Regions from separate parts of the Bacillus cereus group sp. MYBK79-1 genome, predicted to be linked through region 2. Evidence: riboswitches for the same ligand, from Rfam matches in the RefSeq annotation. Region 2 holds a riboswitch; each other region holds the start of a gene.

Region 1 (6,743 bases), on a different contig from region 2:
ATTCACATTTATAAACCAATCTACATTCGCTTGTACATCTTCACCGGCAATATATTTCACATTACATTGCGATAGAAGCTGGCCCATACTTCTTTTTTCTTCTTGAAGCACAGCATAAATTTTCTCTTTCACACGGTTATGGTACGCTGCAAGTAACGGTTGTTTTCTTCCATTAATAATAGGTACAACCGCATCATATTCATTGCTCGTTTGCTCTAGTAAAATGGTAAACCATTCATGCGAAACATTCGGCGCATCGCAAGGCATAATAGCATACCAATCTGCTTCTATATATTCCATTCCTGATACAATTCCAGCAAGTGGTCCATTTCCTTTATAATGCGGAATATCTTCTATAACAGGAACTTGTACGAGTTGCTCTACTCGCTCCTTTATATCAGTATGACTAATGACTACAACTTCTTGGAGCGCACTTGTCATCACTTTCACAATATGCTCAATAAAAGTACTACCTTGCCAGCTCGCTAACGCTTTCGGCTCACCGAATCGACTCGACATACCGCCTGCCAATACAATTCCAGCATACTTACTCATTGGCGATGCAGCTCAAAGGTAATATGACCTAATTCCGGTAAAATTAATTTATTCATCGCAAGACGAACTGCTCCGCTAGATCCTGGCATGGAAAAGACAACTTTGCGTCCAATTGTACCGCCGATTGCTCTACTTAACATCGCGCTGCTTCCGATATCTTCTAAATAACTAATCATGCGGAACAACTCACCAAACCCGACAATTTCTTTATGTAATAACGCTGACACTGCTTCAATCGTCACATCACGTTTCGTAATACCAGTACCGCCATTTGTTAACACGACATCGACATCTTCCCTATGATAACCAGCTAACACTGCTTGCTGAATACTTTCTTTATCATCTTTTACAATTTCATAAGAGGTCACTGTATGCCCTGCTTCTTTTAATAATTCATGTAATAGTTGTCCACTCTTGTCCGTCTCTTCTGTACGTGTATCAGAAATCGTCACGATCTTGCAACGCACTTCTTTTGGTGCTTGTTTTTTATGTTCGGTTACGCTCATTTTTCATCTTTCCTTTCATTTAACTTTGTAAAATTATGTATAAATTAAAGAATTCAATATGATACAATATAAGCATATTTATCCATATAAAGGAGCTTTACATGATTCAAAATATAAAACGATACGTACCTATTATACCATTCCTAGTTATATTATCCCTTTTTCAATGGATCGCTTACGGGTTCGATATTAACTTTTAAAATTGTATGTGCTTATGCCGAATGATGGTATTCGTTACTATTTGACTAGCACAACCATTCCACTTGCCCTTGCCTACCTTGTAGATTTTGTATGGAAACAAAACCAAATTAAAGGAGGTAAACATGAAAAATAGTACAATTTATACACAACTATTATTTTTCATTTCTTTATTAGGGCTATGTTTTTCTTCTACCGTTCATGCTGAAGAAAAACATACGAATGTTATACGAGTAAATATAACAAATTAGATTGAATATAAAAATACGCCTGAACAAAAATTAACTCCCACACTTGAAACAAATTCTGCTGAAATCCAGCTCTATCATAATAATGGTAATCCCATTAAAACAAACATCTTAGAATCCTCTCCTAAAACAAATTTATATTTATTTGCGGTCTCTAATTATTATATAAATAAAATTAGCTATAGAGACTATTACTTCTCAGAAACGAAAACAGAAAGTATAGAAGCAGTTCAAAAAGAAACTATACGCACTTTAGAAAAAATTGCACACTCCACTTCATATACTACTGAGTCCTTTCAAGCAAGTAGAACTTATAATTACTCTTTTTATTCTGGGGCTAAATTAACAACAACTATTACATTTAGTCAGAACAGTTCTGACGCAGATATTAACGGAAAAGTAGGATCTGTGTGGGACATTACAGCATCTCATACTATTAAAAACACAGTTATAAATCCACCTTTTATAAGCTGGAATACACAATTATCTGTACCTTATTCATCTCAAAAGTTAATAAATTATGAACCAGATTCCACTATGCTTCCACTATTCTTTTTTCGAAATTTAACTGGATTCAGTATAAACAGCAACTCATTATTAAGTGAAAACTATGGCAGTTGGACGCTGGAGAAAAACCTATTTAACCCTGTACCCAAAACAGCTCAAATGAATACAAAAATTAGAACTTCAAATACTGCAGGAAATTTAGGTTTACAATTAAGCCACACTTACGTACGTGCTGGTGGTACTACTCACTCTACAGGAATAGTTTCCACATATATACCAGATAGATGATGCTATGCAAAAATTTCTTGATAAGGAGATTTATTCACTATGGAACTTTATAAAAAATTAACAACAACATTCATCCTCTTATTCGTCGCTTCCATTACTGTTGGCTTTTCTCTAAAAGGCGCAATTCCATACGCTACATTAGTAAGCATTATATTCGCAACCCTATTTTTACTAAGCAGTGCCTTTTGCGCGGGTAAAGCACGTCAAATGAAAGGTTGATTACATATGTTCAAGAAGAAACCAGTCCTTTGTAAATCATGTGAAAAGGAAATACAAACATATGAAAAAGCATGGATTCATATGCCATTTCCGGCAAGTGGTATGACAAATGTGAGAAAGTACATTGAGCTAGATGGAGAAGTTTATTGTGGTTCTTGCATCCAAGTGGTAAATAAAACAAAATAAAAAAAGCTTTGCGCTCACGGCGCAAAGCTTTTTTTCATATATTATAGACCAGCTTGCTCTTTTAAAGCTGCAGCTTTGTCTGTACGTTCCCATGTTAGATCTACATCAGTACGTCCGAAGTGGCCGTAAGCTGCTGTTTGTTTGTAAATTGGGCGACGTAAGTCTAGCATTTTAATAATACCGGCTGGGCGAAGATCGAAGTTGTTACGAACTAGTCCTACTAGTACGTCTTCAGATACTTTACCAGTGCCGAACGTATCAACTGAAATTGATACTGGTTGTGCTACACCAATTGCGTATGCAAGTTGTACTTCTGCTTTGTCAGCAAGACCAGCTGCTACGATGTTTTTCGCAACATAACGAGCTGCATATGCTGCAGAACGGTCAACTTTTGTTGCATCTTTACCAGAGAATGCACCGCCACCGTGGCGAGCGTATCCACCGTAAGTATCAACGATGATTTTACGTCCTGTTAAACCAGCATCACCTTGTGGTCCACCAATTACGAAGCGACCAGTTGGGTTAATGAAGAATTTCGTTTCTCCATCCATTAATTCTGCTGGAACTACAGCTTTAATTACATGCTCTTTTAAATCGCGATCGATTTCTTCCCATGTAACATCTGGATGATGCTGTGTAGAAATTACGATTGTATCTACACGTACAGGTTTACCATTTTCATCATACTCAACTGTAACTTGCGTTTTTCCATCCGGACGTAAGTATGATAATGTCTCATCTTTACGTACTTCAGTTAAACGGCGAGCTAATTTGTGAGCAAGCGAGATTGGAAGTGGCATTAACTCTTGTGTTTCATTACATGCGAAACCAAACATTAAACCTTGGTCTCCTGCACCAATTGCCTCAATCTCAGCGTCAGTCATTAGACCTTCGCGTGCTTCTAGCGCTTGGTCAACACCCATAGCGATGTCAGCAGACTGCTCATCGATAGATGTTAAAACTGCACAAGTTTCTGCATCGAATCCGTATTTTGCGCGTGTGTAACCAATGCCTTGAATTGTTTCACGAACGATTTTTGGAATATCTACGTAAGTAGAAGTCGTAATTTCCCCCGCTACCAATACTAAACCAGTTGTTACAGTTGTTTCACAAGCTACACGTGCATTTGCGTCCTTTGATAAGATCGCATCTAAAATTGAATCAGAAATTTGGTCACAAATTTTATCTGGATGTCCTTCAGTTACAGACTCAGATGTGAACAGATGACGTTTCTTTGTCATGTGGTAAACCTCCCTACAGTAATTGTATATATTGTACGGAACTCATCCTTAATTTGCCACAAACTGCGACATACATTTATTCTCCCACACAAGCATACAGAAAAACCTTTCCTACTTTACATAGAGGAAAGGTTTAATTTGCTACTTGCATACTGCTTTTTGCCCTTTGCTCTTATCGTTCGAGACCGTTAGCCTCGCACAGGTTTTAGCACCTATTCACCTGTATTTACCACTACAAATGAGGTTGCTGGGCTTCATCGGGCCTGTCCCTCCGCCAGCTCGGGATAAGAGAGTATCCGTCCCAACCTATACTAAAGAAATGATATTCATTTGTCAATTAATATTCACATTTTCCTGAAAGTTTTTCTCAATACGCCTGAAATGAAATATTAATAAGGAAATAATGCATTCACACAAACAAAAAGAAATAAATAGTATACATTATTTATATAATTGTGTTATACTCTTGTTGGGGATTACGAGAAATATTTCATTAAATGAAAAGGATGGTATATAAATATGAGTACTGTGAATGTCCAAATTGGTTTACACGAATTATTGAACGGAAGCAATGCACAGATTCAACTAAGTGTTCCGCAATTAGTGGAAAAAGTATTAATGCGAAATGAAGGGAAATTAACTTCTACTGGTGCCGTTTCTGCTTCAACTGGAAAATATACAGGACGTTCTCCTAAAGATAAATTTATTGTGAAAGAAGCATCGGTTGCTGACAAAATTGCTTGGGGAGCAGTGAATCAACCGATTTCTGAAGAACATTTTAATAAATTATATACTAAAGTTTTAGAATACTTAAAAGAAAAAGAAGAGTTATTCGTCTTCAATGGATTTGCAGGCGCTGACCGCAATTACCGCCTACCAATTCAAGTTATTAATGAATATGCATGGCACAATTTATTTGTACATCAATTATTCATTCGTCCAACTGAAGAAGAATTAACAACTCATGAATCAGAGTTCACAATTGTTTCTGCACCGAATTTCAAAGCTGATCCAGCTGTTGACGGTACAAACTCTGAAGCATTCATTATGGTTTCATTCGAAAAACGTATCGTACTAATTGGTGGTACAGAATACGCTGGAGAAATGAAAAAATCAATCTTCTCTATTATGAACTTCTTATTACCTGAACAAGATATTCTTTCTATGCATTGCTCTGCAAACGTAGGTGAAGAAGGCGACGTAGCACTATTCTTCGGTTTATCTGGAACAGGTAAAACAACATTATCTGCTGATCCAAACCGTAAATTAATCGGTGATGATGAGCATGGTTGGTCTGATAACGGTGTATTCAATATTGAAGGCGGTTGCTATGCAAAATGTGTAAACCTTTCTCACGAGAAAGAACCACAAATTTTCGATGCAATCAAATTTGGATCTGTTTTAGAAAACGTTATCATTAATAACCAAACGCGTATCGCAGACTATAACGATACTACTTTAACAGAAAATACTCGTGCTGCATACCCTATGCATGCGATTGACAATATCGTACTGCCAAGTGTTGCTGGACACCCAAATACAATCATTTTCTTAACTGCTGATGCATCTGGCGTATTGCCTCCAATCAGTAAGTTATCAAAAGAACAAGCTATGTATCATTTCTTAAGTGGTTACACTAGTAAACTAGCAGGAACAGAGCGCGGCGTTACATCTCCGCAAGCAACATTCTCAACTTGCTTTGGTTCACCATTCTTACCACTTGATGCATCTCGCTATGCTGAAATGCTTGGTGAAAAAATCGAGAAACACGATGCGAAAGTATTCTTAGTAAACACTGGCTGGACTGGTGGCGAATACGGCATTGGTAAACGTATGAACTTAGGTTACACTCGTGCAATGATTCAAGCAGCGTTAAGCGGCGAACTTGCAAAAACTGAAACAGCTAAACATGACATCTTCGGTCTTGAAGTTCCACTTCACGTACCAGGTGTACCTGACGAAGTGTTAATGCCTGAACAAACTTGGGCTGATAAAGCTGCTTACAAAGCGAAAGCAATCGAGCTTGCGAGCGAATTCAAAGAGAACTTCAAAAAGTTCGACAGCGTTTCTGAAGATATTATTAACTTAGGTGGTCCAATCGCTTAAGTACAAACTTTCTGTTGGAATAACCCTTTTACTCATATGAATAAGTGTCGTGTAACCGTAAAGTTCCGCGTACTCACCGACAAAACCCAATGCGGCTTAACGGTTATACACACTTACATAAAAAAGAAGCTTACGTTTTTTACGTAAGCTTCTTTCTATATCTTATCTCTTCATCTATAGCTTAGTTTATAAAATCACAGAAAATTCTATTTATAATCATTCGTTTTTAATTTTTTATGATACAATTTACATATACAGGAAAGGGTGAGACCTATGAAAAATTTTTCTCGTACAGGAAAAATTTTATTCAGTTATGGAGTGATCCAAATGTTTTGGGGACTTGTGATGCTTAACGTTAATTTATTTGAGCATACTAGTGAAACGATAAAATACATTATTCTAATTACCGGAATAGTTTGTTGTATTATCTCCAACTTTTTTAAAGAACATAAGAGTCATACTAATAAGTGATTTCATGTTAACTTATTGGAAGCAGAAACCTATATTTTATAAAAAGTTACGCTTCCTGTTGTACTATCCATCACTAGATTCCTCATTTTCACACATACAAATCACGGCTTGGAACATATAAATTATATCTCTACTCACTACATCCCTCTGGTTTCACATCGTATGGGGCTAAAAAAGGTTCTGACCGCTTCTGTCCTTCGCTGGATTCTCTATTCCAT
Region 2 (6,743 bases):
CTTTCTTACCACAAGCGACAGAAGTAATCGCTAAAACAGTCATAATGACAAACAGTAAAAACTTCTTCATCCTACATTCTCCTTTAACCCGAAATTTTTGGTGTTGATGCTAATAATGTTTTTGTATAAGAATGTTGTGGATTACGGAATACTTCGTCCGTATTTCCAAATTCAACAAGTTCTCCTTTATATAAGACAGCTACCTTTTCACATAAATAGTGAACCATCGGCAAATCATGTGCGATAAATAAATATGTATAGCCTTTCTCCTTTTGAATCTTTTGCAGTAAATGTACAACTTGAATTTGCAATGAAACATCTAATGCAGAAATTGGTTCATCAAGAATTAATACCTCGGGCTCACATAATAACGCCCTTGCAATAGCGATACGTTGACGTTGTCCTCCGCTAAATTCGTGCGGGTAACGATCAATATATCGCCTATCTAGTCCAACACGTTCTAGCGCATCACCTGCGACTTTATCCTTCAATCCTTTATCACCTAAACCGAATGAAATATATCCTTCCGTTACGCTATCACGTACTTTCCAGCGTGGATTTAATGCGGCTGTTGAATCTTGAAAAATGAACTGTACTTTCTGCAAGAAATCTCGCTTATGAGCTGACTTCAACTTGTGAACAACTTGACCGTTATAATCAATTTCACCAGACGTTGGGCTCTCGATCCCAGCTATGAGCTTACCGAGTGTCGTTTTCCCTGAACCACTTTCTCCAATAATGCCAAGTGTTGTTCCTTTCCGGATAGAAAGTGATATATCTTTTAACGCTGCAATTTCTTTCTTTTTACTTCCATACGTTTTCGTTACTTGCTTTACAGTAATTAAATCTGTTGTCATGAGGCATTCACCTTCTCTTTTGATTTCGCTTGGTTATGCTCTAGAACATGTTGCCAACAATGTGAACTGTGTTCTCCAGAATATGTTGTTCTCTCTGGAAAACGATGAATGCATTCTTGTATTGCTACTGGGCATCTATTTACAAATGGGCACCCAAAACTGTTCAATGTTTCAATTGATGGTGTTGTTCCCTCAATTGCTCTAAGTACCTTTTCAGCATCATCCATATTCGGAATAGCTTGCAATAAACTTTTCGTATACGGGTGCTTCGGTGAACCTATTACTTCTTGTATCGTCCCTTTTTCAACAACACGTCCCCCGTACATCACAACTACTCGATCTGCTACTTCACGTACAAGCGCCAAATCATGTGTAATTAATAAAATACTCGTATTTTGTTTTTCTTTTCGCTCTTTTAATAACCCCATAATTTGTTTTTGAATCGTTACATCTAATGCAGTTGTAGGCTCATCTGCAATAACGAGCTTTGGGTGACAAGCAAACGCAATTGCTAAACAAATACGTTGCCTCATACCTCCGCTTAATTGATGTGGGTACTGTTCAAAACGTTTCTCTGCTTCATGTATCCCTAAATCTGTTAATAAATTAATCGCAATTTCTTTTGCTTCTCTTTTCGACTTTTTCTCATGTTGCAAAATTACTTCTGTAATTTGTCTTCCTACCTTCATCGTCGGATTTAAGGAGGACAGAGGGTCTTGAAAGATAAAGGAAATATCTTTCCCTCGAATTTGATTCCACTCTGATTCTTGTAAACTTGTTAATCCTTGAGATTGGAAAGAGATACTTCCATCATCGATGTGAATAGAATCTTGATTTAGTCCGATAATAGATTGTGCTGTAACACTTTTTCCTGAACCACTCTCTCCTACAAGTGCAACGATTTCACCTTCATTAATGGAAAAGGAAACATGCTTCACAATTGCTTGCTTACTATTCTCTTTTTCAACGGCTAACGTTACGTTTTCTAAAGATAAAAGCTGTCCCATGTTTTTTCTCCTTTCGATTTCGTTTTACAATCTTCGGATCAATTGCATCTTGCAAACCATCACCAATTGCATTAAATGCAAACATAATGAGTGCAATCATGATTGCCGGGAAGAATAGCTGCCACCATTCTCCGCTCAATAATGTTCCGAGTGCATCGTTCGTCATCGTTCCCCAGCTAGCCGCTGGTGATTGCACTCCGAGTCCGATAAAGCTTAAAAATGATTCTGAGAAAATAGCTGCCGGAATTGTAAATGATAAATTTACGATAATAATACCTGTTAAATTTGGAATGATATGTCCGTATATAATCTTCATATGCGATGTACCTAATCGCTCTGCTGCAATAACAAATTCTCTTTGCTTTAAGGATAATACTTGTGCCCTAACGAGACGTGCCATGCCAATCCAGCCTGTTAATGCAAGGGCAATAATAATTGTAAAAAGCCCGGGTTTCATAACGATTAATAATAAAATAACAATTAATAAATATGGGATGCCGTATAACACTTCAATACCTCTTATAATCCACTCATCAATTAAGGTTCCAAGGCGACTACGTCCTCTCACGTATCCACTAAAACCACCGATTAGTACACCTATTCCTATATCAAGAGCCGCTGCCACTAATCCAACTGTTAGTGAAATTTTCCCACCAGCCCAAGTACGCGCCCATATGTCTCTTCCTAAATCATCGGTTCCGAACCAATGCTCGCTACTAGGAGGTAAATTAGTTGCTTCTTTCACTTGTTCACTCGCAGTAAATGACGTTAAACTTTCGCCAATTAGCGAGAAAATTATAATGAGTAATAACGTCACTGCGCCTAAAACTGCTATAGGGTTTGATATAAACTTGCGAAACACTTCCTTCTTTCGGCTAATTGTTTGCTGCTCTTTATTTATCGTTAATTCTTTTTTCTCTTCATTCGTTAATAACTGTTTATTAATTTCATAAGCTCCCATTTAAATATCCCCCCTCCTTATGTAATAGAACGAATACGCGGATCAACCATACGATGAATAATATCTGTAATGAAAATACAAGAAATTAATAATGCACTATAGAAAATCGTTGTTCCCATAATGACCGGATAATCTCGGTTAAAAATGCTATCTACAAAATATTTTCCTAGACCAGGAATGGAAAATATTTTTTCAATAACGAAAGTCCCTGTTAAAAGTCCAGCCATTAACGGTCCAACAAATGTAAGTACTGGCACAATCGCATTTCGAAGAGCATGTCTTATAATGATTTTCTTAATTGGGATACCTTTCGCTCTCGCTAGCTTAATATAATCACTCTGCAAAACTTCAATCATATTAGAGCGAACAAACCTTGTAATAACTGCGATTGGTCCTAACGCTAATGCAAAGGATGGCAATACCGTATGTTCGAATGTGCCCCAAGACGCTACAGGTAACAGTTCAAACTGTATAGCAAATACTTGTATAAATAATGGTGCTAAAATAAAACTTGGAATAGATATACCGAGAATCGCAAGTAAGCTCACACTATAATCAATTACTTTCCCATGATATAGGGCTGCAAATGTACCTGCTGCAATTCCGACTAATAATGAAATAATAAGTGCTTGTAAACCAATAATCGCTGACGGACCAAATCCTGTCGTTATAATTTCTGATACACTTTGACCTGTGGATTGAACAGATTCACCAAAATCAAAATGAACTACGCCATCTAAATAAGCGACATATTGATTCCATAACGGTTCATCGAGGTGATACTTCGCCCTCATATTTTGTATTACTTCCTCTGGAAAGATTTTTGCATCTGATGAAAATGGATCCCCAGGAATGATATGCATAATCAAAAATGTTACTGTCGTAATGACCCATAGCGTGAAAACCATAACCGATAGTTTTTTAATAACATACACTTCAATAACCCCCTAAACAAATGAATTTACTTTGTTTTATTGACATATTTGTTCCTATTACTTTTCCGCTTCTTAAAATACAAAAAGCCTTGATCTTAAAAAATAAGATCAAGGCTGAATAAACGAAGGCCCATCACTTATCTTTCAAGACTTGCTTGCTGGAATTAGCACGGTGTTCATCTTACAGAACCCGCTGCTGAGGTGTCATAGGGCCAGTCCCTCTACCTCTCTGGATAAGTAAATTGCTATATTATTATTTGGTTCAAATTGTATATTTCGAATTATAATTCTGAAAAAATGAAAAGTCAATCAAATTGGGTATATTTAGAAAAATCAGTTTTTAATCCTTTTATCGAAATTACAGTTTTCACTTATAATAAAAAGAAATACTGTTAAAGGAGTTATAAGATGGACCCCTTCCTTCTTGCTACTATAACCCTTAACAATCGTTATACTTGTCATCATCGGCTTCTATAAAGTGAAACTTTAATCAGTGGGGGGCATCCCCCACTGATTATTAGTTGAACCAATCGGGCTTTACGGGCAGTTGATCCCTACCTAACTTCTTTGCTTTCACTGAATTTTGAGGTGGGGGTCTTACTGCCCGTTAATGCGTGATAAACTCTTTATTAAAAAGAAACGTATCACTTCTTTTTATACTCCATTCGATAATATTACCGGTCAAACCATTTCTGAATTTCACGAAGAACAGAAAGTATTAGTATCCGAGGATGAAGACGGAGATGGTAAGAAGAAAAAATAACCTTGCGCGTACGCAAGGTTATTTTTTTGCCTCTGTTTGAAAACGCTTATAGTATGTTGATGCTGTTGAAAAATTAATTTCTATATCACGAATCAACGATGAGTCTTCTTCTTTAGCTAACTTTTGTAATTTTTTTATCGCTTGTTCTGCTTCATTTAAGAAACCAACATACATTTCATGTTCTTGTTCTTTCGACTTCGGTACACGAATTTCTTTACGTATATGATCTATATCTTCTAACATGCCTGTCGTTACCTTCTGCACGTCTTCTTTATATTTAGCATTCGTTATTTCCTTACCACCTTTTTCTTTTGCTACTTCCCATAACTGTAATGCTTTATTAATTTCTTTGTTCATCTTCATATCGTATTTTTCATGTACTGCAAGATATTCTTTCATCTCTTCTGTTTGTTCAGTAGATTGCTCTACCTTTTCCTTTGGTTCTTTCGTATCTTTATTTCCATTACATCCCGCTAGAAGGAGCATACCTCCCATTACGGCAATACCCAAAACCTTCTTCATCTCTTTTTCTCCTTTTATCTACAGCTACTACTCATTATAGTTTCTTTTATCTCCACTTGTTATTATACCGAGAACATCCTACTTTTTACACTTAAGACGATACCTTAATATACATGCCCACATTTTTGTCACATTATCGTCACTTTATGTAAATAACTTTTGCATCACCTTACGAAACTGTATGTGTTATTTCAAAGAAATGAAAAAAGAGCTGATTCAAAATATGTTTGAATCAGCTCTTTTTATGAATTAAGCCTCTACATTTTGTCTTTGTTGCAATTCAAACTGCTTCTCACTTCTTCTGGCCATAAATAGATAACATAATACAGCACCAATTTCACAAAGAGCGATCACAACGCCCATCGGTAATGCGGTGTTACTTCCACCAATGCCTACTAACGGTGCAACAAGTGCTCCTGAAATGAACTGTAATAAGCCTAATAAAGCTGATGCTGTTCCTGCAGCTTGTTTCTGGTTTCTCATCGCTAATGAGAAACCAGTTGTTGATACAACCCCAACACTTGATACAACAAGGAACAACGAACATAAAACACCAATTAAACCTATTCCTAGTACGATTGTCAGTAATAAAGATAGGCCACCAACAGCTGCGATAATAATACCACCAACAAATAATGTCTTCTCATTCACTTTCCCTGCTAAACGACCCGTAACCTGACTAGCAATAATAATACCGATACCGTTAATCGCAAAGAATAAGCTAAATTGCTGTGGTGATGCTCCGTATATGTTCTGCAACACAAATGGCGAGCCCGAAATGTATGCAAACATTGCCGCCGTTACTAGCCCTTGTGACAATGCATATCCCATAAACAGACGATCCTTTAACAGTTTTCCGTACGTCGCCAATGTCCCTGACAAACCACCTGTTTCTCTTTCTTCAGGAGGTAATGTTTCACGTAATACAAAAGTAGCTGATATTAACATGAATACACTAATTGCTCCAAGAACGATGAAGACACCGCGCCATGTTGTGAACTGTAGTAATTGTCCCCCGATAATCGGTGCCAAAATAGGCGCTGCTCCGTTTACTAACATAAGCAGTGAGAAAAACTTTGTCATTTCAGAACCTGAATACATATCACGTACCATTGCACGTGAAATAACAATCCCAGCCGATCCTGAAGCTCCTTGCAAGAAGCGCAATAACACTAAACTCCAAATAGATGGCGCAATAGCACAAAGTAAAGAAGAAGCAACATAAATAATAAGAGCAATAATAAGAGGTTTGCGCCTTCCATAAATATCACTAATTGAACCGACAAATAATTGCCCTACTGAAAGCCCAAGTAAACAAGCTGTCAATGTTAGCTGCGCTAGGGATGCCCCCGTTTGTAAATCGTCCGTTAATTTCGGTAAAGAAGGCAAATACATATCAATAGATAATGGCCCAATCGCCGTAAGTGTCCCTAGTACAAGAATCATCCATAACCTATTTGTCTTTACAGGCTTATATATTTCTTGATTAACTCCATTCACTTTTTCCGTTCACCCTTTCCTATAACTACTTAATCGTAACAATTATAGTTACAACATAAACATACGTCAAGTATAGTGCATTTTCCTGTTTCATACCGTAAAAAAAAGCGATAGAAATTCTATCGCTTTACTTTTTCAAATTGCTATTTGCAAATTTAGATACGGAAGACATCGCCTCTCCTGTATCTAAATACGTGA
Region 3 (6,743 bases), on a different contig from region 2:
TTCAAGAAGCCTCAACAGAGCAGTATAAAGATGTATTTTCATCGCTAAAGAAACCAGTGTTTTTTATCGGTTTGCAAGATAAATCATATTCGATTTTTATTACAAAAGGGATAGAGTATAACAGTGCACGAAAAGATGTAAATGCTATGTATACGCAAGGCTTTGCAAATATCGGAAGTGGTGAAGGGCAACAATGGGCAGTTGGTTTATCGAATGGTGGAAATACTGAAGAAAGTATTCATAATATGTATATCGTAGTATTTCAAACAATTGCCGATTATTTGAATAGATGATGAAGGAGCCTGTAAACAAGGCTTCTCCTTTATTTTGTATGCAGGAATCGGTTATATAATGGTCCGAATGATTCCATTGTTATGAGGTTACTTGTAGAGCTTTTTTATTAACAGTAATTCCTCAATATTCATGAAATATGCAAATGTGCATATTGTATTTATTTGGATATTTTGTATGTTAAAATTAAATATAGGGATTTTTTAATGTAGAGAACTGAACTCAGAAATATTCAATGAATTTTGAGAGGTGTTACATGTTTAAAAACAAGAAATTAATTCGATTTGGTCTAACATTACTTGTATGTTTATTTGTAATTGATTTTACAATCAGTTATTTTCAAGCATATCTTGAATCAGCGGCAGGTATTAAATGGGTAATATCAGAAACTTGGAGAACTATTTTTTTAGATGCCCCTGAAAGTATATTGGTTATTTTAGGCGCAATTGCTTTATATGATTTCACAAAAGAAACATCTCCAAAAGACGCATCAATTTAAATGCGTCTTTTTTCTTTGCAGTAATTTCTTCAACATCATGGAATACTCTCACTATTACGGCCAAAATTGTTAGTTCCTTTTATCTGTATGTCTTTGTCATGTAAAGTGTTTCCAGGTTTTGTGACTATAGGCTGAAATGGTTAAATAAACGTTTGTTTAAGATGTATGTTCGGTAGGAAGAAACCGATGCAACTCAAGGGTTAACAAAGAAAAAAGGGGAATTAATCAAACGTTTGTTTAAGATGTATGTTCGGTAGGAAGAAACCGATGCAACTCAAGGGTTAACAAAGAAAAAAGGGGAATTAATCAAACGTTTGTTTAAGATATATGTTCGGCGAGGGAGGAGAGAAGAATCTAAAAAAAATTATATATTTACTTTTTCTTAACAAATGGCGGAAAAATAAGAAAAATTAGCAGGATTATTAATAATAATCACGAAATAAGTAAAAGTTTAGCGAATAATCGTTTGAAATAATAAAACGTTTTCTATATGATAAAGGTAAAGGTTAGTAAAAAAGTAGGTGAATTTATGACAGTAACATTTTATTCATATCCAAAGTGTGGCACATGTCAAAAAGCAAAGAAATGGTTTGAGGCAAACGATGTAGCATATGAGATGATTCATATTGTTGAAAATCCACCATCAAAAGAAGATTTACGTAATTTACATGAAAAAAGTGAATTACCATTGAAAAAATTCTTTAATACAAGTGGAATGCGTTACCGTGAACTTGGTCTGAAAGATAAGTTAAAAGATGCGAGTGAAGACGAAATGTACGAGCTTTTAGCATCTGATGGCATGTTGATTAAACGTCCAATTGTAACAGATGGAACGAATGTAACACTTGGTTTTAACGAAGAGCAGTTTGAAAGTGTGTGGAAAAAGTACCAATAAGGTATTTTTACATAATTAATACATTCACTGGAGGTACAGTCATGAGCATTCCAAATAATTTACGTTACTCTGAAGAACACGAATGGGTAAAAACTGAAGGTAATGCGGTTGTTATCGGTATTACTCATTTTGCACAAGGTGAGTTAGGCGATATCGTATTCGTTGAACTTCCTGAAGTAGGTGCAACAATCCAAGCTGACGAGCCATTCGGAAGCGTAGAATCTGTTAAAACAGTTTCTGAGTTATATGCACCTGTAAGTGGTAAAGTTGTAGCAGTAAACGAAGAATTAAGTGACCAACCAGAACTTGTTAACGAATCTCCATACGAGGGTGCATGGATGGTTAAAGTTGAACTTTCTGATGCAAGCCAAGTTGAGAAGTTATTAACTGCTGAAAAATATGCAGAAATGACAAACCAAGACTAATTATAGTCGATTAAAGGACAGCCTTTGTGCTGTCCTTTTTTATTTTGTGAAAAATAATGAACGTAGAATCATATACTAATTATCGTGTAGGAGAACGTTTTTTGAAAAAACTTTTTCGTCTAAGTTTTTATTGTCCATCTCCAGCAGCTAGGACAGTCGGTCATTTCACTCTTTCACTTGAGGCAAAAAGCGCCTCTAGTTCACGAGTTCGGGTGCCCTCTTGTTCTGAACGAGCTGCTTGCGCTTTTCTTTTGCAAAAATAAACAGGAAACAACATGAAAATAACGAATATACTATATACTAAGTTAAAGGTTGTATAGTATATGGTGATCGGGTGATGACATATGATTTATGTAGAAAAAGTCATTATTGTAGAAGGTAAATCAGACAGAAAAAAGATTGAATCTATTATTCGGGAACCAGTGGAAATTGTTTGTACAAATGGTACAATTGGTTTGTCGAAAATGGATGAGCTCATTGATCAGTTTTTTGATAAGGAAGTGTATGTACTAGTGGATGCTGATGATGCTGGAGAAAAGTTAAGGAAACAATTTCGAAAAGAATTTCCGCAAGCAGAGCATATTTACATTGATCGCTCGTACCGGGAAGTGGCAACTGCGCCATCTTCACACTTAGCAAATGTATTATGGGGAGCTGACATTGACGTTTATACAGAATATTTACGGTAAGGAATGATAGAAGTGATTGACTGGACAGGAGCCGAAGCAACAGCCCTAATAGAGAACGAAGAAAAAACAGTGTTATATGTATATACTCCAATGTGTGGAACATGCCAATTAGCAAAAAAGATGTTAACAGTCGTTGAGATGACAATTGAAGACTTGAAAATTGGAATGTTAGATTTAAATTATGCTCCGCATTTAGCGAAAGAGTATGGTATTGAAAGTGTACCTTGTTTACTTGTTTTTGAAAATGGGACACTCATGAAGAAGATATACGCATTTCATTCGGTTGAATATTTATATACGGAATTAAAGTAGGCGGCAAAGTTTTTGCCGCCTCGACATATTTCTCGGGAAATATGTCGAGATGCAGGGTGGTTACAGTATTTGTCGAGCGAAAGTAACAGGATTGCTCTTTAGTGAGAGGGAATGGTATGAGTAATAGAAAGTGATATGAAGGATGTGATTTAGGGTGAAATTATATTCTTTGCTGCAATCATTTGTAAATTACGCTAATGGTCAATATCATTTAGAACCGCTTTTAAGACAAGGAGAAAAAACTGTTAATTTCCGCTTTGGAGATGAAAGCTGTTCGTTACAAATTTCAAGAGATTATATAGAGCTGCTACATGAGGAACGAGGAACAGAGCAAATCGTTTGTGTAGATGAGGAAGATGTAAAACAATTGGTGAACGGAAATGTACGATTGCAAATGTTAATGAACGATGGACGTGTACAGTATTCGGGAACGTATCGAACGATGCTATTAGTTGAATCGATGTTTCATATATGTAAACCGATGTCAGTAGGTGCTTAAAATTCTGAAGTTTCATTTTTTACGAAAATTTCTGTTGACATGGTGTGTGGATGTTGATACAATTCAATTCATAAAATATAGACAATTTCATAAATTACAAATCAGACGAAAATGTAATCTGATTTCTCTTATCAAGAGAGGTGGAGGGACTGTGCCCTGTGAAGCCCGGCAACCGTCAACTTATGTTGAAATGGTGCCAATTCCTGCAAAGCAAATGCTTTGAGAGATGAGAGAGAGGGATAATGTTGTTATATACGCATATAAACCTTTCTGCTTCTCTAAAGCGGAAAGGTTTTTTTATTGTTTGAATGTGGAGGACATTCAAATAATAAAAGTAGTGATAACGGTGGACTACACGCATTAAACATAAAAAATTGCGGAGTCGATCCAAACAAAAAAGGGGTGATACACCATGATTCTATTAGAGAATGTAAAGAAAATATATAAAGCAAAAAGCGGTGATGTCACTGCTGTAGATAATGCCAATTTAAAAATAGACAAAGGCGAAATATTTGGTGTTATCGGATATAGTGGTGCTGGGAAAAGTTCTTTAATCAGATTATTCAATCAGTTAGAGAAACCAACTTCTGGCCAAATTACAATTGCAAATCGCGTGATTTCAGCAATTACAGGAAGTGAACTTCGTAAGGCAAGGCAAGAAATTGGAATGATTTTTCAGCACTTCAATTTACTTTGGTCACGAACTGTACGTGAAAATATCGAGTTCCCACTTGAAATTGCAGGTGTTGATAAAGCGAAGAGAAGAAAACGTGTGGATGAGTTAATTCATCTTGTTGGATTAGAAGGAAGAGGAGACGCGTATCCATCCCAGCTAAGCGGAGGACAAAAGCAACGTGTTGGGATTGCAAGAGCATTAGCTAACAACCCACAAGTGCTTTTATGTGATGAAGCAACATCAGCGCTTGATCCAGAAACGACAGATCAAATTTTAGATTTATTATTAGATATTAATAAGCGTCTCGGTTTAACAATTGTACTTATTACACATGAGATGCACGTGATTCGAAAGATTTGTAATCGAGTGGCGGTAATGGAGAAAGGAAAAATTGTAGAAACGGGTCCAGTACTTGATGTATTCCGCAATCCGCAGAAAGACATTACAAAGCGATTTGTACAGCAGTTAACGGATTCTGAAGATACAAATGAAACGATTGAAAGTTTAATTGAAAAGTATCCAGATGGTAAAGTCGTTCGTTTGCAGTTTATCGGTGAGGCTGTAGAAAGACCAGTGCTTCAAAGATTAATGCAACGCAGTGATATAGAAGTTAGTATTTTGCAAGGAAATATCGCACAAACGAATAACGGCTCTTACGGTAGTTTAGTCGTTCATTTAAATGGTGAGGAAACAGCGATTCAGCAAGCGATAGAGGGGATACATCAAGATCAAGTAGAGCTGGAGGTGATTGCACATGGATAAGTTACTCACAAATGTTGATTGGAATCAAATGTTAGAAGCAACTGGTGAAACGTTATATATGACGGCAATCGCAGCTCTTGCCACATTTGTTTTAGGACTAATTTTAGGATTGTTACTTTTCATGACGGCGAAAGATAATTTATGGGAAAACAAAACGGTTAACACAGCAATTGGAGCGTTCGTAAACATTTTCCGTTCGATACCGTTCATCATTTTAATTATTTTATTAATCCCATTCACAAAGATCTTGCTTGGAACAATTCTTGGAGCAAGTGCAGCACTTCCGGCTTTAATTATTGGAGCGGCACCATTTTACGCGAGAATGGTTGAAATTGCACTTCGTGAAATTGATAAAGGTGTAATTGAAGCTTCAAAAGCAATGGGAGCAAAAACAAGCACAATTATTTTGAAAGTGTTAATTCCAGAAGCGTTACCAGCATTAGTATCTGGTATTACGGTTACGACAATTGCTTTAGTAGGCTATACGGCAATGGCGGGAGTTGTTGGTGCTGGTGGTCTTGGAACACTTGCTTATTTAGAAGGATTCCAACGAGGAAATAACGATGTAACAATCGTTGCGACAATTTGTGTATTACTAGTTGTATTTTTCATTCAGTGGATTGGTGATAGTTTAACGACTCGAATAGATAAACGATAATAAAAAAACAGGAGGATGTTTCAAATGAAAAAATTATTACTTACAGCACTTATTTCAACTTCAATTTTTGGGTTAGCTGCTTGTGGCGGGAAAGATAAAGATGAAAAGAAACTTGTTGTCGGTGCTTCTAACGTACCGCACGCTGAAATTTTAGAAAAGGCAAAACCGTTACTTGAGAAAAAAGGAATTGAATTAGAAGTGAAAAAATTCCAAGATTACGTGTTGCCGAATAAATCGTTAGCGGATAAGGATTTAGATGCAAACTACTTCCAGCACATTCCATATTTAGAAAAAGAAATAAAAGATAAAAAATATGATTTTGAAGTAGCAGGAAAAATTCATTTAGAGCCAATCGGTGTATATTCTCAAAAATATAAAAGCTTAAAAGAACTTCCAGACGGGGCGACAATTATTATGAGTAATTCTGTTGCTGACCATGGACGTGGTTTAGCAATTTTACAAAAAGAAGGTATTTTAAAAATTAAGGATGGGGTAGATCCAGTTAAAGCAACTCCAAAAGATATTGCGGATAATCCAAAAAATTTAAGATTCAAAACGGATATTGATCCTGGTTTATTACCACAAGTGTATAACAATAAAGAGGGCGACGCTGTTTTAATTAATTCGAACTATGCAATTGATGCGAAGTTAAATCCAGAAAAAGATGCAATTGCAATTGAAGGTGACGATTCTCCATACGCAAACGTAGTAGCTGTTCGTAAAGGCGATAAAGATAAGAAAGAGATTAAAGCTCTTGTAGAAGTACTACATTCTAAAGAAATTGAAGACTTCATTAATAAAGAATATAAAGGGGCAGTTGTTCCTGTAAAAGAATAATTACTGAAAAAGGGCTGGTGTATGCCGGTCCTTTTTTCTAACTACATAACTATAAGGGAGAAGGGGACATCATATGAAAAAGATTCTACTGTCAGTTGTTACAGCGCTGTCTGTGTTTACATTAGCTGCTTGCGGGGGGAAAGATGAGAATAAGCTTGTTGTGGGAGCTTCTAACGTGCCGCACGCTGTTATTTTAGAAA

The links. A riboswitch is a leader RNA that binds a small molecule or an ion and turns the genes downstream of it on or off. The one in region 2 is predicted to bind S-adenosylmethionine.
Positions count from the first base shown of each region.
Region 1: it holds a riboswitch for S-adenosylmethionine, as region 2 does, so the genes downstream of both, metK (methionine adenosyltransferase) here and ACTFOB_RS23120 (ABC transporter permease) in region 2, are expected to answer to the same signal.
Region 3: it holds a riboswitch for S-adenosylmethionine, as region 2 does, so the genes downstream of both, ACTFOB_RS12340 (methionine ABC transporter ATP-binding protein) here and ACTFOB_RS23120 (ABC transporter permease) in region 2, are expected to answer to the same signal.

Region 1 covers NZ_JBQAEO010000002.1:382,600-389,342, forward strand. Annotated here, with positions in the region: gene ACTFOB_RS06700 (molybdenum cofactor guanylyltransferase) at 1-555, opposite strand, end outside; gene ACTFOB_RS06705 (MogA/MoaB family molybdenum cofactor biosynthesis protein) at 552-1,061, opposite strand; gene ACTFOB_RS06710 (hypothetical protein) at 1,385-1,510, shown strand; gene ACTFOB_RS06715 (hypothetical protein) at 1,916-2,302, shown strand; gene ACTFOB_RS06720 (hypothetical protein) at 2,342-2,521, shown strand; gene ACTFOB_RS06725 (hypothetical protein) at 2,528-2,707, shown strand; gene metK (methionine adenosyltransferase) at 2,749-3,948, opposite strand; SAM riboswitch class I at 4,118-4,239, opposite strand; gene pckA (phosphoenolpyruvate carboxykinase (ATP)) at 4,468-6,054, shown strand; gene ACTFOB_RS06740 (hypothetical protein) at 6,328-6,525, shown strand.
Region 2 covers NZ_JBQAEO010000020.1:25,916-32,658, reverse strand. Annotated here, with positions in the region: gene ACTFOB_RS23140 (peptide ABC transporter substrate-binding protein) at 1-70, opposite strand, end outside; gene ACTFOB_RS23135 (ABC transporter ATP-binding protein) at 84-857, opposite strand; gene ACTFOB_RS23130 (ABC transporter ATP-binding protein) at 854-1,864, opposite strand; gene ACTFOB_RS23125 (ABC transporter permease) at 1,821-2,825, opposite strand; gene ACTFOB_RS23120 (ABC transporter permease) at 2,843-3,760, opposite strand; SAM riboswitch class I at 3,895-4,000, opposite strand; gene ACTFOB_RS23115 (DUF3951 domain-containing protein) at 4,371-4,523, shown strand; gene ACTFOB_RS23110 (hypothetical protein) at 4,542-5,045, opposite strand; gene ACTFOB_RS23105 (multidrug effflux MFS transporter) at 5,295-6,545, opposite strand; gene ACTFOB_RS23100 (DUF3981 domain-containing protein) at 6,673-6,743, opposite strand, start outside.
Region 3 covers NZ_JBQAEO010000006.1:73,323-80,065, reverse strand. Annotated here, with positions in the region: gene ACTFOB_RS12375 (hypothetical protein) at 1-293, shown strand, start outside; gene ACTFOB_RS12370 (DUF3937 family protein) at 548-790, shown strand; gene ACTFOB_RS12365 (arsenate reductase family protein) at 1,320-1,685, shown strand; gene gcvH (glycine cleavage system protein GcvH) at 1,727-2,110, shown strand; gene ACTFOB_RS12355 (toprim domain-containing protein) at 2,455-2,799, shown strand; gene ACTFOB_RS12350 (thioredoxin family protein) at 2,803-3,111, shown strand; gene ACTFOB_RS12345 (hypothetical protein) at 3,266-3,610, shown strand; SAM riboswitch class I at 3,736-3,843, shown strand; gene ACTFOB_RS12340 (methionine ABC transporter ATP-binding protein) at 4,023-5,048, shown strand; gene ACTFOB_RS12335 (methionine ABC transporter permease) at 5,041-5,706, shown strand; gene metQ (methionine ABC transporter substrate-binding lipoprotein MetQ) at 5,731-6,543, shown strand; gene metQ (methionine ABC transporter substrate-binding lipoprotein MetQ) at 6,617-6,743, shown strand, end outside.